Linked DNA regions of Bacillus pumilus. The protein of the gene in region 1 binds, or shares a complex with, the protein of each later gene. Links are inferred from orthologs where the notes say so. Each region holds a gene or a part of one and is shown in the gene's direction. Other genes may lie near its edges.

The links.
Region 2: the proteins of GPS65_RS15265 (region 1) and GPS65_RS02000 are in contact, whole or in part, in a crystal structure (PDB 3TUF), measured with the Bacillus subtilis proteins. The link is inferred for Bacillus pumilus from one-to-one orthologs.

Annotation. Positions count from the first base shown.
Region 1 is NZ_CP047089.1:3,081,777-3,097,710, reverse strand. Bases 6,417-9,415 are described here. They hold GPS65_RS15265 (SpoIIIAH-like family protein), read left to right. Parts: upstream 6,417-7,599; coding sequence 7,600-8,232; downstream 8,233-9,415. Other genes in these bases: accC (acetyl-CoA carboxylase biotin carboxylase subunit), read left to right, coding at 8,923-9,415; accB (acetyl-CoA carboxylase biotin carboxyl carrier protein), read left to right, coding at 8,429-8,911; spoIIIAG (stage III sporulation protein AG), read left to right, coding at 6,929-7,600; spoIIIAF (stage III sporulation protein AF), read left to right, coding at 6,417-6,936. Also shown: GPS65_RS15325 (YqhR family membrane protein), read left to right, coding at 1-86; aroQ (type II 3-dehydroquinate dehydratase), read left to right, coding at 195-638; GPS65_RS15315 (M24 family metallopeptidase), read left to right, coding at 635-1,696; efp (elongation factor P), read left to right, coding at 1,722-2,279; GPS65_RS15305 (YqhV family protein), read left to right, coding at 2,660-2,941; spoIIIAA (stage III sporulation protein AA), read left to right, coding at 3,008-3,931; stage III sporulation protein SpoIIIAB, read left to right, coding at 3,925-4,440; spoIIIAC (stage III sporulation protein AC), read left to right, coding at 4,460-4,666; spoIIIAD (stage III sporulation protein AD), read left to right, coding at 4,663-5,076; spoIIIAE (stage III sporulation protein AE), read left to right, coding at 5,096-6,289; more of spoIIIAF, read left to right, coding at 6,304-6,416; more of accC, read left to right, coding at 9,416-10,272; GPS65_RS15250 (Asp23/Gls24 family envelope stress response protein), read left to right, coding at 10,298-10,705; transcription antitermination factor NusB, read left to right, coding at 10,916-11,311; bifunctional methylenetetrahydrofolate dehydrogenase/methenyltetrahydrofolate cyclohydrolase FolD, read left to right, coding at 11,323-12,174; xseA (exodeoxyribonuclease VII large subunit), read left to right, coding at 12,245-13,582; and 3 more genes. UniProt on the Bacillus subtilis protein: Involved in forespore engulfment. Forms a channel with SpoIIIAH that is open on the forespore end and closed (or gated) on the mother cell end.
Region 2 is NZ_CP047089.1:397,895-413,799, forward strand. Bases 7,101-10,070 are described here. They hold GPS65_RS02000 (stage II sporulation protein SpoIIQ), read left to right. Parts: upstream 7,101-8,128; coding sequence 8,129-9,013; downstream 9,014-10,070. Other genes in these bases: GPS65_RS01990 (TlpA family protein disulfide reductase), read left to right, coding at 7,101-7,269; GPS65_RS01995 (GNAT family N-acetyltransferase), read right to left, coding at 7,504-8,013; GPS65_RS02005 (P-II family nitrogen regulator), read right to left, coding at 9,093-9,440; GPS65_RS02010 (ammonium transporter), read right to left, coding at 9,459-10,070. Also shown: GTP 3',8-cyclase MoaA, read left to right, coding at 1-266; rpsN (30S ribosomal protein S14), read right to left, coding at 520-789; GPS65_RS01950 (GTP-binding protein), read right to left, coding at 806-2,002; rpmG (50S ribosomal protein L33), read right to left, coding at 2,084-2,233; GPS65_RS01960 (DUF5362 family protein), read right to left, coding at 2,376-2,798; GPS65_RS01965 (hypothetical protein), read left to right, coding at 3,098-3,292; GPS65_RS01970 (hypothetical protein), read left to right, coding at 3,326-3,730; GPS65_RS01975 (thiol:disulfide interchange protein), read right to left, coding at 3,776-4,285; GPS65_RS01980 (ABC transporter ATP-binding protein), read left to right, coding at 4,384-6,183; GPS65_RS01985 (MauE/DoxX family redox-associated membrane protein), read left to right, coding at 6,185-6,742; more of GPS65_RS01990, read left to right, coding at 6,739-7,100; more of GPS65_RS02010, read right to left, coding at 10,071-10,667; GPS65_RS02015 (amino acid ABC transporter ATP-binding protein), read right to left, coding at 10,861-11,601; GPS65_RS02020 (amino acid ABC transporter permease), read right to left, coding at 11,612-12,289; GPS65_RS02025 (transporter substrate-binding domain-containing protein), read right to left, coding at 12,330-13,217; GPS65_RS02030 (MFS transporter), read left to right, coding at 13,396-14,784; and 2 more genes. UniProt on the Bacillus subtilis protein: Involved in forespore engulfment and required for anchoring membrane proteins on the forespore side of the septal membrane. Forms a channel with SpoIIIAH that is open on the forespore end and closed (or gated) on the mother cell end.

The DNA of each region.
Region 1 (15,934 bases):
TGTTTGTCGGGTACAGTATTTCGTTTGAATATAATGAATTAACGAGCCAAAAGCTTGCGAGGGCACTCGGGAAAAAGACAGAATAAAGTGTAAATCACTTATTCATATGATAAAATATTTTTGGAAACGAAAGGTTTCTAAGGAAAAAGAAACAGATCTCGATATAGATTGAATTAGGGTGAAGGAGTGGTTGTATGCCTCATTTTCTTGTACTGAATGGGCCCAATTTAAATAGGCTTGGCAAAAGAGAGCCGGCTGTTTACGGAAGTAAGACGCTCACAGATTTAGAAACAGATTTGTTCCAGTTTGCAGAAAGAGCCAATATCCAGTTAACGTTCTTTCAATCGAATCATGAAGGAGATTTGATTGATGCACTCCACGAGGCAGAAGAACAGTACGATGGAGTCGTGTTTAACCCGGGGGCTTTTACACACTACAGCTATGCTCTAAGAGATGCCATTGCAAGTATTTCTTTATCCGTCGTTGAAGTACATATCTCAAACGTTCATAAGAGAGAGGAATTCCGCCATCATTCTGTACTTGCTCCAGTATGCCAAGGGCAAATCGTTGGTCTTGGTTTAGAAGGGTATAAATTGGCGATTCGTTATTTAGTGAGTGAAGGGGGAGCAGTATCATGAAACTTGAAAAATTAAGAACACTTTTATCTGATTTAGACATCGATGGTCTAGTCATTACGAGTAGCTTTAATTTACAGTACATGACCAGCTTTACTGGTTCAGCCGGTCTCGCCGTTGTTTCAAAGGACCGGGCAGCTTTTATCACGGACTTCCGTTATACAGAGCAAGCGAAGGACCAAGTAAAAGGCTTCGACATTATTGAACATAAAGGAAACATCGCAGAAACCGCGGCTCAAACAGCAAAGGAATTTGGGATCAAACGTCTTGGGTTTGAACAAAACCATATGACATTTGCCACGTACCAGCAGTATGCGAGTAAAGCAGGCGATATAGAGCTTGTTCCGGTCTCAGAATCAGTTGAAAAGTTGCGCTTGATTAAGTCTAGTGAAGAGATTAAGATATTAGAGGAAGCTGCGAAGATTGCAGATCACGCCTTTGATCATATTCTCACTTACATCAAGCCGGGCCTGACAGAAATTGCTGTCATGAACGAGCTTGAATTTTTCATGAGAAAAGAAGGCGCTGAAGGATCTTCATTCGATATGATTGTCGCCTCAGGTGTTCGTTCAAGCCTGCCGCACGGAAGAGCGAGTGAAAAGGTGATTGAATCTGGTGATTTAGTCACACTCGATTTCGGTGCTTACTATAAAGGGTATTGTTCTGATATGACAAGAACGATTGCTGTTGGAACACCGAGCGATAAGCTAAAGGAAATTTATCATATCGTATTAGAAGCAGAAAACGCTGGTGTGGATAGAATCAAGCCAGGCTTAACAGGAAAAGAAGCTGATCGCATCACACGTGACATCATTGAAAAGTATGGCTATGGTCAATACTTCGGGCATTCAACTGGCCACGGGCTAGGGATGGAAGTACATGAAGCGCCAGGCCTTTCCTCACGATCAGAGGTCGTCTTAGAAGAGGGAATGGTCGTGACAGTTGAGCCGGGAATTTACTTGCCAGATGTCGGCGGTGTGAGAATTGAGGATGATATAGTCCTGACAGCTGACGGCAATAAACGATTGACCCACTCACCGAAAGAACTTATCATATTATGATGGTGAAATGTAGGAGGATGACAAAATGATTTCAGTAAATGATTTTCGTACAGGCCTGACAATTGAAGTGGACGGCGGTATTTGGCGTGTAGTGGATTTTCAACACGTAAAGCCAGGGAAAGGCGCAGCGTTTGTTCGTTCGAAACTGCGTAACCTGCGTACTGGTGCTATTCAAGAAAAAACATTCCGTGCAGGCGAAAAAGTAGCGAAAGCTCAAATCGAAACAAAAACAATGCAATACTTGTATGCAAATGGCGACCAGCATGTCTTCATGGATACAAGTTCTTATGAGCAGCTTGAACTAAGTGAAACACAAATTAAAGATGAGCTGAAATATTTACTAGAAAATATGTCAGTTCAAATTGTAATGTACGGTGCTGAAACACTTGGAGTAGAACTACCAAACACGGTAGAACTAGAAGTAGTAGAAACAGAGCCTGGTATTAAAGGTGACACGACATCAGGCGGATCAAAACCTGCAAAAACAGAAACTGGTTTAATCGTCAACGTTCCTTTCTTTGTGAACCAAGGAGATAAACTAGTCATTAATACATCGGACGGTTCATACGTGTCAAGAGCGTAATGAACGAAGAAAGACTGTAAACCTTGTGTTTACAGTCTTCAGGTTGTTGACAAAGGGCTAAAATGATCTTTATTTTAGCCCTTTGTCTTCTTTACAGCGTGATAGAAAACCTTTGAAGTCTAGGAAGGACGAGCATCGGAGCGGAGCGAATTTGACATTCGTGAGCACCGAAGCGCAGATCTGACACCGAATGCGAGGGTTTGTCTACGCGCTGAGACTGTAAACCTTGTGTTTACAGTCTTTTTTTATTGTAAAACATATAAGACTCCCCAAAAGATTAACCTTCTCTCAATTCTCTCATTCATCTTTTTTCCTTCCCGAAAAACAAGACTACTTCCAGCTAGACAAGCATATAGTGTAAAAAAAGCTGGAGGTTCTATATGAAACATTTTCTCCCGGGCATCCATCCATCAGTCGCTGCGATGGCAGGCATGAGGTTTTTATCGGCAGTGATTGAACTGACGGCCGCCATTCTCATTTTAGTCACAAATGACGTTCGAAAAGCGGTTGTCATCAATAGTATATTGGCGATCATTGGACCGCTCATTTTTATTATCACAATGACGATTGGAATCTATCAAATCGCAGGGCAGTTATCCTATGCCAAGCTCCTCTTTATTTTCATTGGTGTCGTCTTTATTCTTGTTGGGATTTATAAGTGAAACGGCTTGGCATAATTAACATCTCCCATCATACATTTTAGAGAAGAAAAAAAGGAGGGGAATTCGTTGCGGAGTTTGTTGGATATTCTCCCGCACGCGATTGGACAAGAACTTAGACTGCTAAAAGAAGCAGAATGGGATCAAATAGAAGAAATTCGCATTCGCACGGATCGTCCTATTGAATTAATGCAAAGAGGAAAGCCGCGCTTTCTTTCTTATCACACAACAGGAGAAGATGCGTCACAGCTATTAGGCAGGCTGAGCAATTACAGCATGTACACACTTGAAGAGGAGCTAAAGCAAGGTTACATCACCATTTCAGGCGGACATCGGGTAGGACTTGCAGGCAAGGTGATCGTTGAACACGGCATTGTTAAAGGATTGAGAGATATCTCTTCATTTAATATCCGCATCGCAAAAGAAAAAGTCGGGATTGCGCTCCCCTTTCTTCCCTATTTATATGACGAGCACTGGTGCAATACACTGATCATCGGTCCACCGCAAACAGGGAAAACGACATTATTGCGGGATATAGCAAGACTTGCTAGTACGGGTACAAAAGCCATTCCTCCTAAAAAAACAGGCATTATAGATGAGCGTTCAGAAATCGCTGGGTGCATAAGAGGGGTGCCGCAGCACCAGTTTGGACACCGGGTGGATGTGCTCGATGCATGTCCAAAAGCTGAGGGCTTGATGATGATGATTCGGTCTATGAGTCCAGAGGTCATGATTGTCGATGAGATCGGAAAAAGCGAGGATGTGCAGGCACTTTTAGAAGCGATTCATGCTGGGGTCAGCATTATCGTTTCCGTTCATGGCTACTCACTAGAAGATGTGTATAAACGTCCATCATTGAAGCCGTTATGGGAGCTTCGCGTGTTTGAACGTTATGTTGAATTAAATCGTAAGGACGGTCCCGGCACGATCGGACGGATATATGATCAAGACGGACAAGAGATGAAATGGAGGCGGGGAGTGGACGTATGTTAAAGCTCATTGGCGCTATCTTGATTGTCTCGGCTACGACTTGGGGAGGGTTCGAGTTTGCCAAACGATATAGTGACCGGCCGAAACAAATTCGGCAGCTCCGGTTTGCGCTTCAGTCTCTTGAAGCTGAAATTATGTATGGTCAAACACCTCTAGCGCGTGCTGCAGAGCAAATTGCGTCGCAAGTAGGTCCTCCTGTGAATCGGTTATTCGAACAATTTGCAGAAAAGCTGAAAGTCGGAACTTTTTCTGCACGGCATGCATGGAATGAAAGTCTTGAGGATGTTTGGAAAAAAACCGTTTTAAAAAAAGGCGAATATGAGGCACTGAAGCACTTTGGAGAAACACTTGGCCAGCATGATGTCGCGTCTCAGCAAAAATATATCAAGCTTGCTTTAGGTCATTTGGAATCAGAGGAGAAGGAAGCTGAAATCGCCCAAGCCAAAAATGAAAAAATGGTCAGAAGCCTCGGATTTTTAAGCGGATTACTACTGATTCTTTTATTGATGTGAGAGGAAGGGAGTCGAGAGCATGGGCGTTGATGTAAACGTCATTTTTCAAATTGCTGGAGTAGGCATCGTTGTGGCATTCCTCCATACGATTTTAGATCAAATGGGGAAAAAGGAGTACGCTCAGTGGGTCACGCTGCTAGGGTTTATCTACATTTTGTTTATGGTAGCAACCATTGTAGATGATTTGTTTAAAAAGATTAAAGCCGTATTTCTATTTCAAGGATAGGGGAGGGCTTACAAATCGAAATCATACAAATTGTTGGACTTGGTTTAATTGCTACTTTTTTAGCATTAATCGTCAAAGAACAAAAGCCGACCTTCGCCTTTATGCTTGTTGTTTTTACAGGGTGTGTGATCTTTTTCTATTTAATAGATCAAATTTATGCCATTATCTCGATGATAGAAAAAATTGCGGCAAGTGCCGGTGTCAATATGAAGTATGTTGAAACCATTTTAAAAATTATTGGTATTGCCTATATTGCGGAATTCGGCGCCCAGCTGACAAAAGATGCTGGACAAGGCGCCATTGCATCAAAAATAGAGCTTGGCGGCAAAATTCTCATCTTGGTCATGGCAGTCCCCATTTTAACAGTCATCATTGAGACCATCTTAGGTATGATCCCGTCCATGACGTAATTGAAAAGAGGTGATGACAATGAAACGGGTGACAGCTGTTTTGGGACTGATGCTTTTCTTCTGGCTGATCGCTCCTCACGCAGGGGCAGAAGAAAAAGAGCCATTATCCAATGAAGCACCAGCAGCAGAAGAAGTGGCGGATGGACAGGCTGATGCACTTGAGCTTCACTCCATTAGTGACTTTTGGGAAACCATATTGGACGAGTATGGCGGCTTTCTGCCAGAAAGCCAAAAAGGAACAGTGAAGGAAATGATTGACGGCGATAAAGAGCTTTCTCCCCAGACATGGCTGAAAGCCTTTGTTCATTATCTGTTTCACGAGGTGATCGCAAACGGAAAGCTCCTTGGTACACTGATTTTACTCACCATCTTCTGTTCGCTATTGCAGCTATTGCAGAATGCATTTGAACAAAGCACTGTCAGTAAAGTCGCATACGCACTTGTTTATATGGTGCTGATCATTATTGCACTCAACAGCTTTCATGTGGCGATTTCTTATGCAACGGAAGCCATTCAAACGATGACCAGTTTTATTCTTGCTCTTATTCCTCTGTTATTAGCACTGATTGCTTCATCAGGCGGGCTTGTCTCAGCCGGATTCTTTCATCCCGTTATCTTATTTTTGATGAATACGAGCGGCGTTTTTATTCAATATGTCGTTCTTCCGCTTATTTTTTTATCAGCGATATTGAGCATTGTCAGTACGCTGACCGAACAATACAAGGTCACCCAGCTTGCCCAGCTGTTAAGAAATGTGGCGATAGGTGGGTTAGCTGTTTTTTTAACTGTCTTTCTTGGCGTCATTTCTGTGCAAGGTGCATCTGCTGCGGTTACGGATGGTATCGCACTTCGTACAGCCAAATTTATTACCGGAAACTTTATCCCCGTCCTTGGCAGAATGTTTACAGATGCGACGGATACCGTCATCAGTGCCTCTGTCTTACTTAAAAATACGGTCGGACTTGTTGGCGTCGCTATTTTCATATCAATTGCCGCTTTCCCTGCGATCAAAGTGCTCTCTTTAGCCCTTATTTATAAGCTTGCCGCAGCCATTCTTCAGCCATTAGGAGGCGGTCCAATTATCAGCTGCCTAGATGTCATTTCAAAAAGTGTGCTTTATATCTTTGCTGCACTTGCTGTCGTATCGCTCATGTTCTTTTTAAGCATTACCGTCATTATTACTGCTGGCAACCTGACCATGATGATGAAGTAAGGAGGGGACACCTTTTGAGTTTTCTCACGGAATGGATCACAAGTATTATTCTCTTTATCTTATTTGCGATTGTCATTGATCTTCTGCTTCCTAATTCAAGCATGCAAAAATATGCCAAAATGGTCGTCAGCCTCCTGTTGATTGTGGTGATGCTCAATCCAATTTTTGCTTTATTTCGGGCAGACCCTGACCAAATTTTCTCAGAATTGATGAAGGGGAAGGAAGAAGCACAGTCAGAAGAAATAAAAAATCAGATGAATTTAGAAAAAAAAGAAATACAAGCCTCTCAGCGTGCATATATTTTAAAGCAAATGGCTGTCCAACTAGAAAAAAGCGCAAAGGAGCCACTGGAGAAGGAGAGCTACGAAATGAAACACGTAGAAGTGTTGGCAGATGAAGAGCACCTGGATCAGAATATGGAGGCGGATCAATTTCGCATCAAAGCAGTTCTTTCCCCGCTCACAGGTGATGCTGTAGAAACGGTGGCAAAGGTGGACATTGATCTCTCCAGGCAAAAGGAGGAAAGCGCTGAATCTTCTAGCAAAGAGATCAAGAGGGTGAAAGAGACGCTTGCGAATGTTTGGAATACGAGTCCTGAGCACATTGCGCTGAACATTGAGGGAGGTGACGCAGCAGATCATGAATAACAAGGACTGGAAACAAAAGCTGAAATCATTCTTGCAACCGCCTGAAAAAGGTGAAGGGAAACCAAAATTAACGAAGCACCATTACTTGCTGCTTGTATTCATCATCGGCGTATCTTTCATGTTAGTCAGTCAGATCTTGTCACCGCCATCAAGCAAAGAACAAGCTGCTGTTCCTGCTTCTAAAAAAACAACCTCACAAGAGCAGGAGGTATTCAAGCCGGCATCGTCAAGTAAATCAAAGAATTCGATTGAAGATGTGGAGCAAGAATACGAAAATCAGCTGAAAGAAATTTTAGAAACCATTATTGGCGTTGAGGATGTATCGATTGTGGTCAATGTAGACGCAACTTCTTTAAAAGTGTTTGAAAAAAACAAATCCAATAAAAGCACAACGACCGAAGAAACAGATAAAGAAGGCGGCGTGCGAAGTGTCACCGATCAAACAAAAGAAGAAGAAATCGTCATCATCAAAAATGGCAATGAAGAAACGCCAGTCGTCGTGCAAACGAAAAAACCAGATATTCGAGGTGTTCTCGTTGTTGCTCAAGGAGTAGACAACGTTCAAATAAAGAAAACCATCATTGAAGCGGTTACACGAGTGCTTGATGTACCGAGCCATAGAGTGGCTGTTGCCCCTAAAAAAATCAAGGAGGATTCGGAATGATGTTAAAAAAACAAACGGTTTGGCTATTAACGATGCTAAGTTTAGTTGTCGTCTTAAGTGTGTACTATATCATGTCTCCACAAGGTGAAAATGCAGTGACAGTAGAAGAGATGAAATCAAAAGGAACGGAAGAGAAAAAGACTGAACCAGAAAAAGGAATGGACAAAGGCACTGAAAAAGGCGCTGATGAGAAGTCCACTGACAAAGAAACAAATGGTAAACAAGAGGATATCGAAACAAGCGGTGAAGAAGGAAAGGCTGTATCAGAGCAAACAGACGATGAGCTTTTTACAACTTACAGATTAGAGCTTGAAGATAAACGAAGCAAGCAGCGTGAAGAGTTCAACGAAATTGTATCTAGTGATGATGCAACAGCACAAGAAAAAAGCGAAGCGTATGACCAAATGACAGCGCTTAGTGAAGCAGAAGGAACGGAGCGTCAACTTGAAACCTTAATTAAAACAAAAGGTTATAAAGATGCGCTAGTGAGTGCAGAGGGGGATAAAGTGAGCATCACAGTTCGTTCTGACAAAAAATCAAAGTCCCAAGCGGCCGACATTATTGATATGGTCACAAAAGAAATGAGAGGTCTTGATAATGTAGCAGTCACTTTTGAGCCCTCTAACGAATAAAAAATGAACAGGCGCCCTTTGCCGAAAAGGGCGTTTTTTCAAGCGGTTTGACGCCCTCTCCAAGGTGCTCTCGCAAAGTGCTTCGCCACAATAGTAGTTGAATTCAATGAAATCCTCCTGTAAGATGGTTATAGTATGTACTTTTAGTACTAGCCTATAAAGAAAAAGATAAATCCATACATAGGGGTGCAAATCCATGTTAAAAATCGAAGAAATTCATGAACTGATTAAATTAATTGATGAATCAACAATTGATGAATTTACGTACGAAAACGAAGGTGCAAAAATCAAACTGAAGAAAAATAAAGAAGTCGTTCAGCAAGTTGCGGCACAAGCATCTGTGGCTCCTGTCCAAGCAGCTCCAGCTCAACAAGCTCCTAAAGCACAAGCTCCAGCTCAGACCGAAGCCCCTGCACAAGAGGCAGCTGCGTCTGACAATCTGCATAAAATTACATCCCCAATGGTTGGCACATTTTATGCTTCATCTTCACCAGAAGCAGGTCCTTACGTGACAACAGGTTCTAAGGTGAACGAAAACACAGTTGTGTGCATCGTAGAAGCGATGAAACTGTTTAATGAAATCGAAGCAGAAGTAAAAGGTGAAATCGTCGAAGTATTAGCTGAGAACGGTCAGCTTGTAGAATTCGGACAACCCCTCTTTCTAGTGAAAGCAGAGTAAGGAGTACGATCATGATTAAAAAGCTATTAATTGCAAACAGAGGAGAAATCGCAGTTAGAATTATCCGCGCTTGTAAAGAGCTTGGAATTGAAACAGTTGCGGTATTTTCTGAAGCGGATCGCGATGCGCTTCATGTTCAAATGGCTGATGAAGCATATTGCATCGGACCGACTGCTTCAAAAGATAGTTATTTAAATGTCACGAATATTGTCAGTGTAGCAAAATTAACAGGAACAGATGCCATTCATCCAGGATACGGCTTCCTTGCTGAAAATGCAGACTTTGCAGAGCTTTGCGAGGAATGCAACGTTATCTTTGTTGGACCAACTCCGTCAGCGATTTCCAAAATGGGAACAAAAGATGTCGCAAGGGAAACAATGAAGGACGCTGGCGTTCCGATTGTTCCTGGTTCTCAAGGAATTGTAAAAGATCTTGATGATGCTGTTTCAACAGCAGCAAGTATTGGGTATCCTGTGATTATAAAAGCAACTGCCGGCGGCGGTGGTAAAGGAATCCGTGTCGCTCGTAACGAAGAAGAGCTCATTAACGGTGTCACCATCACGCAGCAGGAAGCAGCGCAAAACTTTGGTAACCCTGGCGTCTATTTAGAAAAATTCATTGAAGACTTTAGACACGTGGAAATCCAAGTGCTTGCAGATCAGCATGGTCATACCATTCATTTAGGAGAGCGTGATTGCTCAATCCAAAGAAGAATGCAAAAGCTTCTTGAAGAAACGCCATCACCAGCTCTAAATGCAGACATCCGTGAACAAATGGGTGAAGCGGCTGTAAAAGCTGCAGAAGCTGTTGAATATACTGGTGCTGGAACAGTCGAATTCATTTATGATTATAATGAAGAGAAGTTCTACTTCATGGAAATGAATACCCGTATTCAAGTAGAGCATCCTGTAACAGAAATGGTCACAGGTGTTGATTTGATCAAAGAACAAATTAAAGTGGCATCAGGTGAGAAGCTTTCTCTTACACAAGAGGATGTTGTATATGAAGGATGGGCAATCGAATGCCGTATTAATGCAGAGAACCCAGAGAAAAACTTCATGCCATCAGCTGGTGAAATTAAAATGTATCTTCCGCCAGGCGGCCTAGGAGTTCGTGTTGATTCTGCCGCTTATCCGGGTTATGTGATTCCGCCATATTACGATAGTATGATTGCAAAGGTGATCACATATGGTAAGACGAGAGAAGAAGCGATTGCGAGAATGAAACGCGCGCTTCAAGAATTCGTCATTGAAGGAGTCTACACAACGATCCCATTCCATCTAAGATTGCTTGAGCATGAAACATTTGTGAGCGGTAATTTTAATACGAAGTTTTTAGAAACATACCAAATCATGAAATAATCACAGCTTTCGGAGGTGAATGATCGTGTCAGAAAACAATTTGCTTGAAATGAACCTTGATGAAGATCAATTAGGAAAAGTGCAAATTGCACCAGAAGTGATTGAAGTCATTGCTGGGATCGCCGCTTCAGAAGTCGAAGGCATTGCCGAAATGCGCGGCAATTTCGCTGCTGATGTAGCAGAACGTTTTGGTAAAAAAAATCACCGTAAAGGTGTGAAAGTAGATGTCTCTGATGAAGGCATCACAATCGATGTATATTGTGTGATTGAATTTGGCCTATCCATTCCAAAGGTATCCACTGCTGTACAAGAAAATATTCGTCAAACTCTTTTGAACATGACTGCCTTAACGATTAATGAAATCAATATTCATGTCGTTGGTATTCAATTTGATACAAAGTCAGCTGAGGCTGAAGTAGATCAAGAAATGTAAAAAAGAGTTCAAGTGAAACCAAGGAGGCATCGCCTCTTTGGTTTTTTAAAGCCCATTTTTGGGCCATTTCCGAATCATAATGACCTCATACTTGGAATGATTCGTTTTTCGTGACAGCTCGCATGGATCTTGGTGCGACCACGGTCAAAATATGTTATGATCTCTGTATGGCTTAACGACAAGCGGATAAAGTGGTTAAAGGAGTAAATAATGAAAAGAAGAACTGCAAGAGAAAAGGCGCTACAAACATTATTTCAAATTGATGTGAGTAATATTGATCCGAAAGAGGCCATTACACATGCACTGGATGAACAAGAATCAGATCCTTTTTTCGAGGAGCTGGTTTTCGGTGTGCTTGAACAAAAGGACAAGCTCGATGACATGATTTCACAGCATTTAGTGAATTGGAAACTCGATCGTATTGCAAACGTAGACAGAGCCATTTTAAGGCTGTCTGTGTACGAGATGGTGTATCAAGAAGATATCCCGGTTAGTGTCTCAATGAATGAAGCGATTGAACTGGCCAAATTATTCGGTGATGATAAAGCGCCGAAATTTGTAAATGGAGTACTTTCAAACATTAAAAACGACCTAAAGCAGCAATAGGAGGATTCGACATGACAGCAACAATCATCGATGGGAAAGAAACAGCAAAAGAAAAGCGTGAGCAATTAGCAAAAGAAGTAGAAGAGCTAAAACAAAAAGGTGTCACACCTGGTCTTGCCGTTATTCTAATCGGTGATGATCCGGCTTCACTTTCTTACGTACGCGGAAAGAAAAAAGCAGCAGAAGCAATGGGGATGCATTTCCAGCTAGATCATTTAGATGCTTCTTTAACAGAAGAAGAATTGCTTCAGCTCATTGATCAGTACAATGCGAACGATCAATTCCACGGGATTCTTGTTCAGCTTCCACTGCCAAAACATATTTCTGAAAAAGCTGTGATTGAACGTATTTCACCTGAAAAAGATGTTGATGGTTTCCATCCTCTGAATATCGGGAAAATGCTTCTTGGGGAAGACACATTCCTTCCATGCACACCAGCAGGGATTGTTGAATTACTCAACAAAACGGGTGTCAACCTTTCTGGAAAAGAAGTCGTTGTTGTTGGACGCAGCAATATTGTCGGTAAACCGGTAGGACAATTGCTGTTAAACGAAAACGCAACGGTTACTTATTGTCATTCAAGAACAGCGAATATTTCAGAACATACGTTGAAAGCGGATATTTTAGTTGTTGCCGTCGGTCGAGCAAACTTTATTAAAGCTGACCAAATTAAAGAAGGCGCTATTGTGATTGATGTAGGAGTCAATCGTCTAGATACCGGGAAGCTTGTTGGAGATGTTGATTTTGAAGAGGCAAAAGAAAAAGCTTCTTATATCACACCAGTCCCTGGCGGAGTCGGTCCAATGACGATTACGATGCTTGCACATAATACGGTTAAATCAGCAAAACGTACATTAGCATAAGCTTTATCCATTCATCCACCTGCATGCTGCTGGTGGATGAATGTGCGTTTTTGAAGAGGAGGAATACGTCATGAGTGAAAAAGCCTTTGTGACGGTCACAGCCCTTACAAAATACATAAAAAGAAAATTTGATGTTGATCCGCATTTGGAAGATATTTGGATCAAAGGTGAGTTATCCAATGTCAAGATTCATTCAAGAGGGCATGTGTACTTTACCTTAAAAGACGAAAACGCACGCATGCAAGCTGTCATGTTCCAGCGCTCTGCGGCGAAGCTGCCTTTTTCACCTAAGAGTGGAATGAAAGTATTTGTACGCGGCGGAATTCAAGTCTATGAACCAAGCGGCAATTATCAGTTATATGCGAAAGAAATGCAGCCTGATGGTGTTGGTGCTCTTCATCTTGCTTATGAAGAGCTAAAGAAAAAGCTAGCAAGTGAAGGCTTATTTGATGCGCGCTATAAAAAGCCAATCCCTGAATATCCAGAGGTTGTTGGTGTCATTACGTCTCCAACAGGAGCGGCTGTTCGAGATGTCATTACGACCATCAATAGGCGCTATCAGCAGGCGAAAATCATTGTGCTTCCGGCGCTCGTCCAAGGTGAGCATGCGACCCGTTCCATCGTAGAGCGGATCAAGGAAGCGAATGAAAAACAACTCTGTGATGTCTTGATTGTCGGAAGAGGAGGCGGTTCGATTGAAGAGCTTTGGGCTTTTAATGAAGAAGCTGTGGCAAGGGCGATCTTCGCATCAGACATTCCAATCATATCTGCAGTTGGGCACGAAACAGACTTTACGATCAGTGATTTCACTGCAGATATGAGAGCACCCACACCAACAGGAGCAGCCGAACTTGCTGTTCCTAGCACGACGGATTTAATAGAGCGAATCAAATCAATTGATATACGGCTAACAAGAGCTGTGAAGAATCAAACCTCACAAGCAAAAGACCGCCTTTTGGCGCTGCAGTCCTCTTATGCCTTCCGTTTCCCAAAGCGATTACAGGAGCAAAAAGAGCAGCAATTCGATTTGGTATTTGACCGTTTTCAAAAACAGCTGACAAGACAAATAGAGCAAAAACGCAGTCAGCTAGACCGCCAGACATACAGGCTGAAGCCACTTCATCCTAAAGAGCAGCTGCTTCAAGCGAAAAAACGTCACGCCAATGAAACAGAACAGCTCATTCGTAGTATGAATGTGCAAATGAAAACAATTCATTCGCAGTTCCAATCGGTTCTTGGTAAACTAAATGCATTAAATCCACTTCAAGTGATGGAAAGAGGCTACAGCTTAGCCTATAAAGAAGATGAATTAATAAAAAGTGTGAACCAAGTAGAGACGAAGGATCAGCTGACTATCACGATGAAGGATGGACGTCTCATTTGTGAGGTTATTGAGAAGGAGGGGTAATCATCATGACAGAATCCAATAAACAAAAAGAAGAACAAATGACATTTGAAGAGGCGATGAAAGGTCTTGAGGAGATTGTGGGAAAGCTCGAAGAAGGAGATGTACCACTTGAGCAGGCCATTCATTATTTTCAAGAAGGCATGACCCTTTCGAAGCTTTGTCATGAAAAATTACAACATGTTGAAAAACAAATGGATTTCATTTTAAAAGAGGACGGTGAGCTGGCTCCATTCTCGGTGAAGGAGGCAGATTCTGGTGACAAGTAATTTAAATGAATTTTTAACAACACGAAAACAGACCATCGAAGATTATTTATTTACATATGTTCAGGAATTGACGATTCCTAAAGACCTGAAATCTTCTATGCTCTATTCACTTAAAGCGGGCGGGAAAAGGCTTCGACCTGTTCTCGTTCTTGCTCTTCTAAATGCCTACGGTAAAAATGAAGAAGACGGTATACCTGTCGGCTGTGCGGTGGAGATGATTCATACGTATTCATTGATACATGACGACCTTCCTTGTATGGACGATGATGACCTTCGTAGAGGAAAACCGACGAATCATAAAGTGTACGGGGAAGCAACAGCGGTTCTCGCGGGTGATGCCCTTTTAACAGAGAGCTTCCGTCTGATTACATCACAGCTGTCTAGCAGCGTTTCTGCTGACAAAAAGCTCAGAATTGTAGATGAGCTTGTAAAGTCAGCGGGTGCGCTAGGAATGGTTGGCGGTCAATTTGATGACATGGAAGCAGAGCAAAAACAAGTATCGCTTGCTGAACTAGAATACATTCACGCCCGTAAAACAGGAAAGCTTCTCACATTCAGCGTCGCAGCTGGTGCAATGCTGGCAGGAGCATCAGATGACGATATCGAAAAGCTAAGGGAATTCAGCTATCATATTGGCATTGCGTTTCAAATCCGTGATGATATTTTAGATCTCGAAGGAAGCGAAGAGAAAATCGGAAAACGGGTCGGCTCTGATACAGCAAATGAAAAGTCGACATATCCTTCTTTATTAACGCTTTCAGGAGCAAAAGAAAAACTGGATGAGCACATCACGCGTGCAAAAGAAATCGTCTCAAATCTCCAATTAGAGCAGCAATTGCTGCATGGTTTATGTGATCTAATTGCCTCAAGAGATCATTAAAAACAGCCTAGATTTGAGGGTCCTCGAGCAATTGTGGTAAACTGTAAACAGTTTATTATGATGAGACAACTCTTATTCCCTACTGTTTTTCAAAGGAATAAGGCATTATAGATGTATATAGAAATTTTGTTGAAAGCGAGTTGATCCTAATTGGATCTTTTATCAATAAAAAATCCAACGTTTCTAAAAGGAATGTCAAATGCAGAATTAGAAGAGCTTAGCGCTGACATTCGCATGTTTTTAATTGAATCCTTAGCTAACTCTGGTGGGCATATCGGTCCGAACCTCGGAGTCGTTGAGCTGACTGTTGCGCTTCATAAAGTATTTGACAGCCCAAAAGACAAATTCCTCTGGGATGTTGGACATCAGTCTTACGTTCATAAGCTGTTAACGGGAAGAGGATCGGAGTTTGATACACTTCGCCAATATAAAGGGCTTTGCGGTTTCCCTAAACGAAATGAAAGCGAACATGACGTTTGGGAGACAGGTCACAGTTCAACCTCGTTATCTGGTGCGATGGGTATGGCAGCAGCGCGTGATATCAAAGGGACAGATGAATATATCCTGCCGATTATCGGAGACGGCGCACTCACCGGAGGTATGGCGCTGGAAGCGTTGAATCATATCGGTGATGAAAAGAAAGATATGATTGTGATCTTAAACGACAATGAAATGAGCATTGCGCCAAACGTCGGTGCGATTCACACAATGCTTGGCAGATTGCGTACAGCTGGCAAATACCAATGGGTAAAGGATGAGCTCGAATATTTATTCAAGCGCATTCCAGCTGTAGGTGGTAAGCTTGCTGCCACAGCAGAGCGTATTAAAGACAGCCTTAAATATTTACTTGTATCTGGCATGTTCTTTGAGGAAATGGGGTTTACCTACTTAGGTCCTGTTGACGGACATTCATATGAAGATCTATTTGAGAATCTTGAATATGCAAAGAAAACAAAAGGTCCTGTTCTTCTGCATGTCATCACGAAAAAAGGAAAAGGCTATCAGCCGGCAGAATCCGATAAAATCGGGACTTGGCACGGTACGGGCCCATACAAAATTGATACAGGTGATTTTGTAAAACCGGCAGCAGCAGCTCCGTCTTGGAGTGGTCTCGTCAGTGAAACAGTCAGAAAGCTGGCACGGGAAGATGAGCGAATTGTTGCGATCACGCCTGCGATGCCTGTTGGTTCAAAGCTTGAAGGCTTT
Region 2 (15,905 bases), 2.7 Mb from region 1 along the record:
GAGAGATAGGCATTATTTCTTCTGTTTCAGATGCTTTTTGTGGAACATGTAATAGAGCGAGGCTTTCTGCTCGCGGTGAATTGTTTACATGTCTTTTTGCATCATCGGGTTTTGACCTGAAGCGGGTGATTCGTTCGACAAAAGATAATGAAGAAATAAAGAACATATTGAAGGAACTATGGTCGAATAGAGATGATCAATATTCAGCCGAGAGAGAGCAAAAGAAAGATCAGAAAAAAGTTGAAATGTCATACATCGGTGGGTAGTGACAACAAAGTATCATGATCATGATTTTTTGAAAAGTAGAGAAAATGTCATAATCATGATTGAAAATCCTTTTATAGAAATAGGTCTATTCATCTTAGAATCCTATCATGATCAAAAACCAGCAGAGATTCTGCTGGTTTTTAAAATGTTATTTTGTGGCTCAAAAATGTTGAAATAGGCCTAGAAAATCGTTTTTTCAACATTTTTTACTGCTTTACTTTTATAGGAGCTGTGATAAGATCAACTCAATCTTTACCAACTCGATTTTTTCACTCCTGGAATGTGGCCCTTATAGGCAAGCTCACGAAAAGCAATTCTAGACATTTTAAATTTTCGTAAGTAACCTCTAGGGCGACCGGTTAATTCACAGCGGTTTTTTAAGCGGGTAGGGGAAGAGTCTCTAGGTAATTTCCGTAAAGCTTCATAGTCACCTTGTTCTTTTAACTCTTTTCTTAATTCAGCATATTTCAATACAAGCTGCTGCCGCTTTTTTTCTTTAGCAATTTTAGATTTCTTTGCCACTTAAAACCCTCCTGGCTTAATGTTGGATTTTCCATTGAAAGGGGTCTTCAAACGTAGTCCAATTTTGATCAAATTCCTCAGGTGTGAGTAAGCATTGATCAAGTGTTCGAATGATATCTGCTTTAGGTAAATCTACGCCAATAAACACAAGTTTTGTATGCCTGTCACCAAATTCTGCGTCCCACTCATCAAGAAGCTCTGGTTCTTGCTTTAATATCTGTGCTTTTTCTTGCTCAGGCACGGCAGCAATCCAGTAGGCAATTGGTTCAATCTGAACAGATTTTCCAGCCTGTGAAATTAAAATGGTTAAATCATGATGTGTGGCAAGCCATGTAAATCCTTTAGCGCGAACGATTTGCTCTGGCATCTGATCTAACCAATGATTTAACCTGCTAGTATGGAAAGGAAGTCTTCTCTCATAAACAAAGGATGAGATGTTGTATTCTTCTGTTTCCGGCGTATGCTGAGAATGCCCAGCGTTGATTTCTTTAATCCAGCCAGCAGAAGCACTGGACTTTTCAAAGTCGAATAAACCAGTATTTAAAATGTCACTTGGCTTTACTTGCCCTTTTGAGGTTCTGATGATAGATGCTTCTGGTTGAAGTGTTGTCAGCACATGCTCAAGTCGGTCTAATTCTGAGTTTGATACTAGATCACATTTATTGATAATCAGTACGTCACAAAATTCAATTTGATCAATCAGTAAATCGGAAATTTCGCGTTCGTCATCATCTGAAACGGCTTGTTTACGGTCTAATAGACTTTCTCCTGACTGGAAGTCGGTCCAGAAACGATTCGCATCTACAACAGTGACCATCGTGTCTAGCCGGCAAAAGCGTGTTAAATCGATGCCCATTTCTTCATCAATATAAGAGAAAGTTTGCGCGACTGGAATTGGTTCACTAATACCTGTAGACTCAATGACAATATAATCAATAAGACCAGTCTTACATAGGCGCTCTACTTCAATTAACAAATCTTCTCTTAATGTGCAGCAAATACAACCATTAGATAATTCAACTAGCTTCTCATCTGATCGAGAGAGCTCACCGCCTTGTTTGACTAGTTCTGCATCAATATTAATTTCGCTCATGTCATTAACAATTACAGCTACTTTTAACCCTTTACGATTTTGTAGTACATGATTTAATATGGTTGTTTTTCCAGCTCCTAAAAAACCGCTTAATACTGTAATGGGTATTCGCTTATTCATTTCCTTCTGTCCCTTTGCCAACGATCATGTTCATTTCCGCCTCTCTTAAAAAGTAATGATTACGATTTGTAGTCTAAAAAATTATTTTGTTTCTCTATGAAGGGTATATTTCTTTAACCGAGGAGAATATTTTTTTAACTCCAGTCGATCCGGATTCGTTCTTTTATTCTTTGTTGTGATATAGTTTCTGTCACCAGTTTCCGTACAGGCTAAGGTAATTTTCACACGCATCAGTAATAGGGCCCTCCTTTAATTCGTAATGGTTACGATTTGTATTTTAAAATGATCACGAAAGAATGTCAAGCTTTGTAGGGTGATCATGCAAAATGATCAAACAACAGGGGTATCGAATGTTCATTGATACCCCTCTCGATTAATAAAAGTCACCAAGCTCTTCTTCGTATTCACCTTCATATTGCTGAATGTCACTAGGAATTTCTTGAAGAAATGCTAGACCGCCTAATATCAGCATCAGGATAATGGCGATGAATGAGAGAATGGCTGCGACAATACTTGATATGGCAAACAGCGTCTGCATTTTCATCATCTTAGCATATTGTTCCAATAACTCTTCGTAAGAAGTATCAGGAGCTTGAATTAATTGTTCAGCTGCGTTTACAGATTTTTGTACATGGATTCCCATCATAATGAGGAAGACGCCAAGTGCAGCAGGAAGAACAAGCCAAAAGCCAATAAGAATAGCTAGGCCGCCTGAAATATAGAGAAATATACTACCAACTTTTCCCCACTTTGTGATCGAATGAAGAGATTGAATGATTTTCTCAGTTTGTTGCAATGATGTTCACTCCTTTATGTATTCACTCTTTATCATACTTGAGCAGGTAGTACTTTAGGAAGAGTGAATGTAGAACAATTTTTAAAAATTTCTATCTATACTTTACTATTAATGGATAAATAAATTATCTTCGAATAAGAAAAAAGTAACATTTACCATGAAATTTAACGACAATTTATGTCAAAAATAAGATTAGTAGTTAAAAATAATTAGTAAAATTATCAAAATATGTTGTTAGTTGTCTTGTAATTGGTTATTATTGTGTTGTATTACCATAAAAATTGGAAGGTGGAATTCATATGTTAGATCGTTTTTTAAACAAAATGACCAATGTTCAACCTGCAGCTTCAAGATGTATTTTGCAAAAATTAGTCACTTCATGCAAGTCAGCACCAACTTGTTTCCTTCAAGGTGTTGGAACTTTCCGTTACTACGTGGATCGTGATACAGGTGAGATTTGTACTAGCCAAGAACGCATTAGATGTGGCTGCTAAATTCAAGGATTTTATTTAATAGGATGTGAACGCATGAGCATATCTTCAATCTCATTCTTAACAAATGCTATGCAGACGTCAAACAGTCGTCAAGCGAGTCAACCATCCAATTCTTTTTTAAACCAAGCAGCGAAAATTGTTCAAGGCGACCATTCTCCAGAAGAGAGAAAGGCATTATTTCAACAACTGACCCTAGTTCAGCAAGGAAAAGATTTAGAGCTTCATGTGTCTAAATTAAAGGAACTAGAGAAAGAGGTTCAAAAAGAATTGTCTTCTTCGTCCGTTACTGTGAATCAACATGGTGACCAAGTAGATATTTCAACTGAGGCTCGCAGTGAGTTTGAACAAGCTGAGGAACAAGCCACAGCTTCAAGTGAAGCTGGTGAAATTGCCGCAAGGGAAAAGGATCAGGATGTTCAGGTAGATCCAAAACAATAAAAAAAGAGGCATGTGTTTTTTGATCTTCACATGCCTCATTTATGTTTATTTTTCAAACAACCTTGAATAAAGACCATCTGGAAAAGGGGCTGCATATGAAATTGTTTCATCTTCTTCTACCATGATGTAATATGGAAATTCTTCAATCTGGAATATGTTAGTCATTTGTTCGTCCACTGAGATAATTCGCATGTTGGTTTGGTTATCACGATATAATTCTTGATCCTCTTCTTTCCCATTCTTTAGCAAAATACTAAAAGGAATGTCTAGTTCACGCTGCTTTTTCGTTTCTAAGAATTGTTCCAGCGATGGGATGCAATGCGGACATGCTGTGTCAGTGAATATAAGCAACTGTTGCTTGTGATTGTTTTGCAGTAAATCATTCATTTGAATAGGTGATGGTTTTTCGAGTAGCGGATGAACAAGTTTTTGTCCAACATGATGGACTGGTAAGATGATTAAGTCCATCTCGTGTTTTAGATAGATCATGATTCCGATCGTCAATAAAAGGCTGCAGACAATAAGAGTTAACTGTAAAAGTAAGATTGAAGTCATCGTATATCGTCCTCTCAGAGTGAAGTTACGCAGAGCTATCATAATATAAATATCAAAAATATGTCAATTATACTAAATGGTGTAAGGTGGAGCGTTTGATGAGTACAGTGAACCATTGTTTATATGCAATCTCTTATACTTGGAAAAGAAGTCGATCATATCTTCTGTTAACTCTATTCATCCAAGTGATCGTTGGCTTTATGCCTTTGGCTAGTGTCTGGATTATTCAAACATTGATTAATGAAATTATTTTATTTATGACTTCTTCTGGAGACATCCAAAAGGTTTTATGGTTATTTGGATTGCAAATGGTCATTGTGGTTTTAGGGTATGGGCTTCAATTCATTCTTCAGCTTAGTCAGCAGAAAGCGACAAATTTGATTGGTTTGCATTTGAAGGGTGAATTACTTCAAAAGGCGATCAGGCTTCCATATATTACATTTGAACACCCGTCTTTTTATAATGAAAGTCAACGTGTGATGAACAGTCATCAGCATGTTCTGAGTATGGTTAGAAGTATATTTACAATCATGAGCGCATTGATTACTGTTGTATCACTTCTCATTTATATGATTGGTATCCATTGGGGCTTGGCGGTTATTCTGATCTTATGTACTCTGCCTGTCTTATGGATTGAGCTTTTCTTTGGAGGCGCACGGTATCAATTAAACCGGATGTTAACGGCCAATGATCGAAGAGAAATGTATGTATCCGACCTTGTTGCACAGCGAGATTCATTGAAGGAAATCCGTTTATATGGAATTGGAGATTACCTTCTTCAAAAGTGGAAAGGTCATTATGTAAAAAGTGCAGATGAAAAATATAAATTACTAAAACGTCAGGTTCGCTGGGAGATGGCAGGCGGATTGCTTATGACATTTGCCTATGTGTGTTGTGGTCTTTTTATTGTCTTTCTTATCTTTCAAAAGAAATTAGCTGCGGGTACGTTTGTCGCTGTACTCCAAGCTGTGCAAAATATTCAAAGCGGTTTTCAAGATTTAACGAGGGAATGTTCTAGTTTATATGAAACGAGTCTCTATATTGATGAAATGAGATCTTTTCAAAAGAGAGAAGAAGAAATTGATGAGCAGACAGAGGAAGGGGCATCGCTTCGGAGGATTGAATGTATTCAGTCCATTACGCTTGAAAATCTCTCTTTTACCTATCCGAATATGAAAACGCCTGCTATTGAACATATACATTTTCATATCGATAAAGGTGAACGCATTGCATTGGTCGGGGATAACGGATCAGGTAAGACGACCTTGATTAAATGTTTGACCGGTTTATATGATCCAGACAAGCCGAATATGCAAAAGGTCAATGGTGAATCGATTTCGACCATTTATAAAAAATCATATCATGCGAGAATGGCTGTCCTTTTTCAAGATTTTATGAAATACGAATTCACTGTGAAAGAAAACATTGGGTTTGGCCGTATTGACGAAATAGATAAGGGAGAGCGCATAAGCACAGCTGCCCGGCAAGCAGGCATAGAGAAAAGAATTCATCAAATGGAAGAAAGATACGATGCGCAGCTTGGCCGTTTTTTTGAAGAAGGTCATGAACTGTCTGGCGGACAATGGCAAAAGCTTGCGATGGCGAGGACCTTTTTTAGAGAAAGTGATTTTATTATTTTAGATGAACCGACCTCTGCTCTCGATCCACTATCAGAGATTTCACTCATTCGAAAGCTTTTTGATCATACGCAGGATCAAGGGGTCTTATTTATCACACACCGTATGGGGGCGGCCCGCTTAGCAGACCGGATCATCGTGATGAAAGATGGTGCTTTCGTTGAAGAGGGGAACCATGAAGAGCTAATGGTGCTAGATGGAGAGTACAAAAGGCTTTACGAGGCACAATCCCAACTATTTCAACAAAAGGAGATGGCGTAAGGTGAGTGCCTTTTATTTTATAGGTGTCTATTTATTAGGAATCGTCTTTGCAGGTGCATGGATTGATAAAGTGAGAAAACAAACGGCGCATATTCAGCAGATGAATGCATATCGATTGCTGCCACCTACGCTCACGGCGCCCGTGTTTTATTTGTTTTTGACTGTTGAATTAGCTTGTACGAGCTTATTGTTCGTGTGGAACATGTCTCTTGTACCTGCGATTGGTCTAACCGCGCTTTTATGTATTTATACTGGAGCGGTCACCTTCAATTTATTGAGAGGACATCGTAACATTTCATGCGGCTGTGGAGGTTTGCTTGAAAATGATCATCTTCACTGGGGAATTGTGATTCGTAATGTGTTGATGCTGGCTCTTGTGATTGGGTTGTTTTATGTACATCCCCATGTAGAAACAATTCCGTGGACTTTTCATATTATTTGTTTTCTCATTGCAGTGGCTGTCTGTTTGATTATAGCGGTGGGGAAAACAATCATGATGTTCAAAAGAAAATGGGTGAATCAATTTGAATCGTTTATAGAAGGAGACCAAGTGAAATGACTGATATTCTACTAATTATTGTGTTACTCATTGTCATTGCTCAGCTGGCAGTTGTGTTTTTGCTTGCTCGCTTTATCGGGAAATTTATGAGTAAAATTAAATCCTTTGATGGGATTGAGTTAAAGGAAGCGGATATTGGTGATGCTGCGCCGTTATTTCGTAGCTATACACATTCAGGGAATAAGGTCATTTTAAAGGAGTATTTACAGAACGGAAGAGCCGTGATGCTGTTATTTGTAAATACCACTTGTATGACATGCAAAAGCATTTTGTCTGATATGCATCAGCACATCTCTAACGATGATACTCAATTCATTTTCATCAATGGCGATGAACAAGGAGATGATGGATTGCTCCTTCAATTGCTGCCAGATCATGCTGTGTATGTGCGCTCTTCGCAAATCATGGAGCTGTATGGGGTAACGGTTGTTCCGCAAGCGATTTTGATAGATGAACATGGTATCATCCTGCAAAGAAAAGCTGTTCAAAATGTGAAACAGTTTGAACAGCTGTTACACGCATCATAAAAAAGCGTCTCTTTGTTGGAGAGACGCTCCAGCGTGTAGACAAACCCTCGCATTCGTTGTCAGTCCTGCGTGCTGGTGCTCACGAATGTCAAATTCGCTCCGCGCCAGTACTCGTCCTTCCTAGAATTCAAAGGTTTTCTATCACGCTGAAAAGGAGACAAAGGGCTAAAATCAAGATCATTTTAGCCCTTTGTCAACAATCTGAAGCGTCTTTTTGTTGGAGAGACGCTCGTTTTATAATTCTTTTCCTAGAATGTCTAAATCGTATCTGCTGCCGTCCATCTCTGCGATGCGTGGCAGGTGACCCCATGTCTCAAAGCCGTGCTTTTTAAATAATCGAATGCTGGCTTCGTTGTGCCCGAAAATAAAGGCGAGTAACGTTCGAATGCCTAGTGAAGGTGCCAACTCAATGGCCTCTTGTAAAAAAAGTGACCCTAATCCTTTTCCTCGGTAGTCTTGGTTTAAGTAAATACTCATTTCAACGGTTCCGTTGTAGGCAGGTCTTCCATAAAAGGTTTCAAAGCTGAGCCAGCCATAAATATGACCATCCTCATCCGTTTTCACATAGAGAGGTCTTTTCTCTGAATGATTCAAAAACCATTGCCGGCGGTCTTCAACTGAAACTGGTTCTGTATCGGCGGTTACTTCTCTTGAAGCAATGGTCGAATTGTAAATATCAACGATTGCTTTGAGGTCATCTTCTGTTGCTATACGGTTGAAAGTTTTCACAATAAAGTCCTCCATCTTTTTTCATTCATCATACATATTATTGATGCGATTGCGCAAAATAAAAAGAAAAATGATTTCGTGTGTATATATTTTTTGAAAAGTGTTCAGAATGTTGCTGAGGTGATGAAAAATGAGAGAGGAAGAAAAGAAACGTACTTCCAAAATCACAAAAGTTCAGCAATTTTTCCGTAAGCGCTGGGTATTCCCTGCAATTTACTTGGTCAGCGCAGCGGTCGTGTTAACAGCCGTTCTTTGGTATCAAGCTGTATCAAAAGATGTGAAAGACCAACTATCTGATGGAAATCAAACAGGGCAAGAACAGCGTGATGATGCCGTTGAAGTTGGAAAGCCAATTGAAAATGTTGCCATGCCAGTCCAGAATTCTGATAATGTTTCTGTCGTGAAAAAGTTCTATGAAGCAGATGCTGATCAAAAAGAAAAAGAAGCAGCACTTGTAAACTATAATAACACCTATACCTTGAGCAAAGGTATTGATCTTGCAGACAAAGATGGCAAAGTGTTTGATGTCACAGCTGCTCTTAGTGGAACAGTGGTTCAAGCGAAAAAAGATCCAGTTCTCGGTCATGTCGTTGAAATTGAACATGAAGATGGATTATCGACTGTTTACCAATCGTTGTCACAAGTGAGTGTTAAAGAAGGCGATGAAGTGAAGCAGAATGATGTCATCGGTGCTTCTGGTAAAAATCTTTATGGTGCTGAAAGCGGCAACCATGTGCATTTTGAAATTCGTATGGAAGGTTTAGCGCTTAATCCACTTAGCTTTATTGACAAGCCTGTTTCAACTATTGAAAAGGCCGCACAAGAAGTGACGGAAGAAGCAAAAGAACCTGCTCAGCCCAAAGCTGATGAAAAAACGAAGGAACCTGCTGCTGAAGATAAGGCCAAAGAGCCTGCTGGAGAAAAGTCTGATGAGAAGGGGAAATCCTCTGATCAAGAAAAGTCTTCTGATTCCTCTAAAGACAGTAGTCAATCTGAAGAAACAAAACAATCTTAAGTCTTGAAACCTCTGTATATGAATCATGCAGAGGTTTTTTTCTGTCTTAAAAAATCCCCCGCACTCGGCGGAGGATGGTTTAAAGGGCGGCAGGACCTTCTTCACCTGTCCGAATGTTGATTGTATTTTCTATCTCATATATAAAAATTTTCCCATCCCCTGGTTCGCCTGTACGAAGTACCTTTTGAGCTGTTTCAACGACCTGTTCGACAGGTACTTCGCTGAGGACGATTTCAATCTTTAAACGTTCGTACACATTGCTTTCCTTTTTGACGCCGCGATATAACTCTGTATGTCCCTTTTGTAAACCGCAGCCGTGTACATTCGAAAAGGTAATGGAAGTGACACCAATCTTTCCAAGCTCCACCTTTAATGTTTCGAAATTGGCTGGACGTGTGACAATCTCCACTTTATACATTTTGCTCATAGAGACACCCCTTTTTCTTTAATCTTGATAAGCTTTTTCCCCATGCATGGTTAAATCAAGACCCACTGATTCTTCTTCTTCGGTTGCGCGAATCTTAAAGAAGAGATTCACCACTTTGATGATCACGTATGTCACAACAGCTACAAAAGCATAGGTGGCCACAATAGCGACGACTTGCTTCCAAAGTAAGCTAGGATCTCCATAAAATAAGCCATTGGCTCCGCCGTCATTGACAGAGGTTGTTGCGAAAAGCCCTGTTGCAATACCTCCCCAAGTCCCGCCAATTCCGTGAAGTCCGAATGCATCTAGTGCATCGTCATAGCCAAATTTGGCTTTGAGCGAGAAAACTCCCCAGAAACATACGATGCCGCCGATAATTCCGATAATAATAGAAGCAAAAGGTGTGACAAAACCTGCGGCAGGTGTAATTGCCACAAGACCTGCGATGCCTCCAGATATTGCGCCGAGCATGGTCGGTTTTTTGTTGATCATCCACTCGACTAACAGCCAGCCGATGATTCCCGCAGCCGCAGCAGTATTGGTGTTAATAAAGGCATACATGGCGACACTGTCTAAGGTAAGGGCACTTCCAACGTTAAAGCCAAACCATCCGAACCAAATGACAGCTCCGCCAAGAAGAGTATAAATCAAATTGTGAGGGGAAGAGCTTGCTGCTTCTTTACGCTTCCCGAGCACAATCGCTACAACTAGACCTGCCACACCTGATGAAATGTGAACCACGTTTCCTCCAGCAAAGTCGAGCGCACCCATTTCGCCAATCCAACCGCCTCCCCATACCCAGTGTGCGACTGGCGCGTATACAAATGTGACCCAAAGGAGTGTAAACACGACGACCGCTGAGTAGCGAATTCGTTCAGCAAAGGCACCTGAAATGATGGCTGTTGTTAAGACGGCAAAGGTCATTTGGAACATCATAAACAATGAATGTGGGATCGTCTCACTGTAGGAACCAGGTTCAAAGCCAACGCCTTTTAGTCCAACCCAGTCTAAGCCTCCGATCCATGCATTGCCTGGTGCGAAAGCTAAGGAATAGCCAAACAAGATCCATACGATAGAAACGATCGCTAGTGAAGTTAAGCTGTGCATGGTTGTACTTAAGACGTTTTTACTTCTCACGAGTCCTCCGTAGAATAAGGCTAAACCCGGTGTCATTAACCACACGAGTAGTGCGCAGAAGAACATAAATACTGTATCACCCATTTGCATGCTGCATTCCCCCTGAATCATTCAGAATTAATTGATTTCTTAATTCTTCATTATAGAGAGAAAAGTCATATATAACATATTCATGTAAGTTAATCTTACATGGTTTTTGGTTATATTCAATATAAATGGATGAAAAGTTCGTGAAAAATGAGAAAAAACATACATTGAGCATGAAAAATAAAGGGCGTTTGACCTATAAAATGGAGCTGAGAAACAGCTTGGTTCGTTCCTCTCGAGGAGAATCGAACAATTCTGATGGGGTGCCTTCTTCAACAATACGACCTTCGTGCATATAGACGACACGATCGGCAACTTCTTTCGCAAAGCCCATTTCATGTGTGACGATCACCATCGTCATGCCTTCTTTTGCGAGACTTTTCATTGTTTGCAGTACCTCGCCTACAAGCTCTGGGTCGAGGGCAGACGTAGGTTCGTCAAATAACATGACATCTGGTTTCATGGCGAGTGCTCTTGCAATAGCCACACGCTGCTTTTGACCGCCTGATAGTTTAGAAGGGTATACATTGGCTTTATCCGCAAGTCCGACCTTTTCTAACAGGACATTGGCTTCTGATACAGCTTGATTCTTTTTTGTTTTTTTCACCATAACAGGCGCCTCGATGATGTTTTCAAGCACAGTTTTATGCGGAAAGAGGTTGAAATGTTGAAACACCATGCCTATTTTTTGCCGCATCTCGTTTAATTGATCGCGTTTTGGGTGAACTGGGCTGCCATCAATGATGATTTCCCCATCATTTTTGATTTCTAAAAAGTTCATACAGCGGAGCAAGGTGCTTTTTCCAGAGCCACTGGCACCAATTAAGACGACCACATCATTTTCGTAAACAGTGAGATCAATATCCTTTAAAACATGCAGTTCTCCGAAGTGTTTATTGAGTTTTTCAACACGAATGAGTTCCTTTGATTCTGTCATGTTTCTCCTCCTAATGGTCACTGACTGATAGTTTTTTCTCAAAGGTTTGGACAGCAAATGTTAACAGCAGGACAAGGACTAAGTAATAGACGGCTACAACAAGTAAATAGGTCATATTGTCAAAGCTGTTTGAGCCTTGGGTCGTGGCGACGTTAAATAGTTCATTGACGCTAATAAAGGCGGCGAGTGATGAATCTTTTAAGCCAATAATGAACTGGTTGCCAAGAGGGGGGAGGGCGCGCCGCATCGCTTGCGGGAGAATGATGCGTCTCATTGTTAGAAAACGTCCCATGCCAAGAGAGCGTCCAGCCTCTTTTTGCCCCTGATCGATTGATTGGATGGCGCCTCTAAATATTTCTGCTATATACGCTCCATTATGAAAGGCGAGCGCAATGGAAGCGGCCCAGAAGTCGGGGATATTTAATTCTGTCAGTCCAAAATATAGGATGAAGATTTGGACAATCAGTGGTGTGCCGCGTACAAGGAAGATATAGGCGTTGGCGATATAACCGAAGACAGCCACGCGTGATATTTTCAATAAAGCAAAGAAGAGCCCGATGAACATGCCAATGAAGATGCTGATCACAGTGAGTTGTAGGGTGAGCAGCATTCCTTCTAAAAAAATACTTCTTGAATCAATCAGCGTCTGAAAAAAATGTGATAGGGTAGGCAAAACAATCATCTCCATTTGAAGAAAGTGCGCCTAAAAAAGGCGCACAATCGTGGTTTTAATTTTGTTTGACCGTGATATCTTCATCAAAGTATTTCTCGCTAATTTGTTTGAATGTTCCGTCCTTTTTTAATGCGTCAATTGCATCGTTGATCTCTTTTATAAGCTGTTCATTTTCTTTAGATACAGCGATTGCCTGCTCACTTTGTCCGAGTCTTTCTTGCGCTTCAATCTTTAATTTTTTCTTCATGGCTTCTGCACCTGTGGCGAAATCCGTCACGACTGCATCGTGTTTTCCGTTGGCTAGTGCTTCTAAAGCGACGACATCACTGTCGTAATATTTTGGTTCCTGCCCGCTATGTTTCTTTGCGATATCAGCATAGGACGAGCCTTTAGATACAGCGATTTCTTTGCCTTTTAAATCATCAGCCTGCTCAATGTCTGCTCCTGGTCTTGTGAAAATTTGCGGACCAGAGTAGTAGTAGGGCTTAGAAAGAAGGACGTGTTTTTTTCGTTCCTCATTGATGGTATGACTTGCAACTGCCGCATCGAATTTTCCAGATTTCACACCTTCGACGATGCCTGCGAATTTATATTTCTTCTGTATAGGCTCGAGGCCTAGTTTGTCACTAATCGCATTGCCTACATCGATATCAAAGCCTGACATCTGATTTCCATCCATGTAACTGAACGGGTGAAATTCACCTGATGCTGCAAATATAAACTTCCCATCCTCCAAAATTGGCGACCCTTTCGCTGTAGAATTACGTTTATCTCCGTTCCCATTTGTTTCATTTGAACCACACGAAGACAGAAGTAATACTGCAACCGATAAAAGGGCTGGGACCCAAAACCGTCTTTTCTTAATAATAAGCTTCTCCTCCTTTTTAGCCGTTCTCCATATAAGGAGAAAGTAGGCTTTTGAATATGTGTAGCATCTTACCATTTGTTCCTCATATTCTCAATTTTATATGTGTTTTTCCAACACTCGCCCTTTTTAAAATGTATGTCTTGCTTTTCCAAGAGAGAACTTGAATTCATCAGGGTAAAAAAGGGAAATGAATCTCATAATAACGGAAGGATTGGCAAAAAACATGCTAGATCACAAAGAGGGGGGTAGGTGTATGAAGAAGTGGAGAGACAACCGAAAAGTCTTTTTAACTGCAATTGCCTTTGGGACAATGTTAAATCCGTTGAATTCCTCAATGATTTCTTTGGCCTTGCATCAAATTCAGCATGAATTCGGTTTGTCATTTACGACTGTATCTTGGCTGATTTCGTCTTTTTATTTAGCTAGTGCGGTGACGCAGCCGGTGAGCGGCCGGATTGGGGATCATGTGATGAGCCGGAGAACATTATTTTTATTCGGACTAGGTCTTGTGGCGGTCTCAGCTATCTGTGCGCCGTTTGCCCCGACGTTTGCGGTGCTGATTGTGATCCGGCTGTTGCAGGCAATTGGGAGCAGTGCCATTTATCCTTCTGGTGTCGGACTTATTCGGGATCATATCCAAGAAAAGCAGGCATCGGCGTTAGCTGTATTGTCCATTTTTGCTTCGGCGATGACGGCGCTTGGCCCGACACTTGGCGGCTTTTTGATGACGATCGGCGGCTGGCCAGCGATCTTTTTAGTGAATCTGCCTTTTATTTTGATTAGCTTCTTTCTTGGACTATCTTTGTTTCCGAAGGAACAAAAAAAGAGAAAGCTACGTATAGGTGAAACGGTACGAAAGCTCGATTTGCCAGGGATGCTTCTTTTTACCGTTTGTATTGTCCTTTTGCTTTCGTTTTTATTATCACTAGGTCATGGCATTCAATATGTACAGGGGGTTCTTTGTCTCTTGAGTGCAGGCGCTTTTATTTGGTGGGAGTATCAGGTGGATGAACCGTTTATTCAAATTCGGATGTTCAGACAGGAGCAGCGGCTGTCACTTGTGTATGTGCAATTTATCATTTTAAATATCTTTTTCTATTGTCTTTTCTTTGGTTTGCCGAGCTATTTCCAGGATGAATTAGGCTGGCGTGTGGAAATGACAGGTCTTTTTATGCTTTGCATGTCTGGGGTGAGCATCATTATCTCTCCGCTGACGGGAAAGTGGGTGGACCGAGGGGATGAACGTCATCCGGTATTAGCCAGTGCGGTATTGATGCTGGCTGGAGCCTCTGCGATGACCTTCTTTTTTATTCCGGCACCATTATGGGGAAAAGGGCTAGTTCTAGCTTTGCTTGGACTTAGTTATGGGATTGGAAATGTTGCGCTGCAAGCAGCGATGCTCAAGGCAAGTCCTCAGCATATGATTGGCACGTCCTCTGGGCTTTTTCAAACATGCCGCTACCTTGGTTCTATTCTTTCGTCTGCTGTTCTCGGTATGCTGTTTGGAGACGAAATTGCTGGTCCGCATTTTGAGCAGTTAGGCTGGACGCTGATCATTATTTCCCTTACCGGCATCGGTGTCAGTCTTTATTTTTCGAACAAGGTCAAAGAAGGACGGTCAATAAAAAAAGCGGTGCGATAAGTGGAAGAAGAATCTTCATCACGTTATCGCAAACCGCTTAAGAGTTAGACAGGTCAGAGCCCTGATCCTTTTGCTTCCTTCTGAATATTTTTCCTTCAATTGTCTCATAGAAAGTGACGATGCGATCAATTGGAGAGTCAAAGAACTTCCATAATTTATTCATGATAAACACGACCACAATCGATACAATCAAGCTGCCTAAAACATCTAATGGATAATGGTGACCGACCCAGATGCGGGAGAATCCTGTGAGTAATCCAAAGACGAGCAAGATGTTACCAAGCTTTTTATTACGAGATCGAATGGCAAGTGAAAGAGCCAGTGCACCTGTTGTATGGTCACTTGGGAAGGAAGCGTCTGCTGAGTGCGGAATGAGTGTGTCAACTTTATGCGCCACAAACGGCCGCTCCTCATAATGAAACAGTGTAATGGCAAAATTGACGATAAGTGCCGCGATGCCTGTTACACCAGAAAAGAAGACATGCTTCTTAAATTTGTGATTACCTAAAAACCAGCAAATCAATAAAACAAGGGCATACACAAGAAGGGCCTTTTTCGTAATGAAAATCATGGCCTGATCTAAAAACTCAGAATGATGAGCCATCCCGTGTATCAATTTAAACAGTTCGTAATTCAAAACATCACCTATACCTTCGCTTAATGCCAACTATTTTTCAAATAATCGTCTATTTGAAACATCCTATATTTTAGCATGTTTCCGTTGAAGTTTAAAATAGAATCCTATTCTGATAGGGAGACCTTCTGTGCTTTTGCTTCTTGGGGCTTTCGTTCGCTCCAATAAAAAACAATCATACTGAGCAAGACAACAATACCTGCAATGAGATATACATTTGAAAAATCGGTGAAGCTGACAAGAAGACCAAATACAAATGAGCCAGCAGCAATCCCCGTATCATATAAAGTGAAGAAAGTAGCCGTCGCATAGCCTGTACGGTGAGCTGGCGAATGCTGAATGGCAAGTGTTTGTAAACATGGTACTAGTGATCCATAGCCAAGTCCAATGACACCACCTGATAAAAGAAGCATTGTAGCTGAATGTGTAGCTGTCAGCATCCATAAACCAATCGCAAAAAGAGCAATCGAAGGATAGATCACAATGT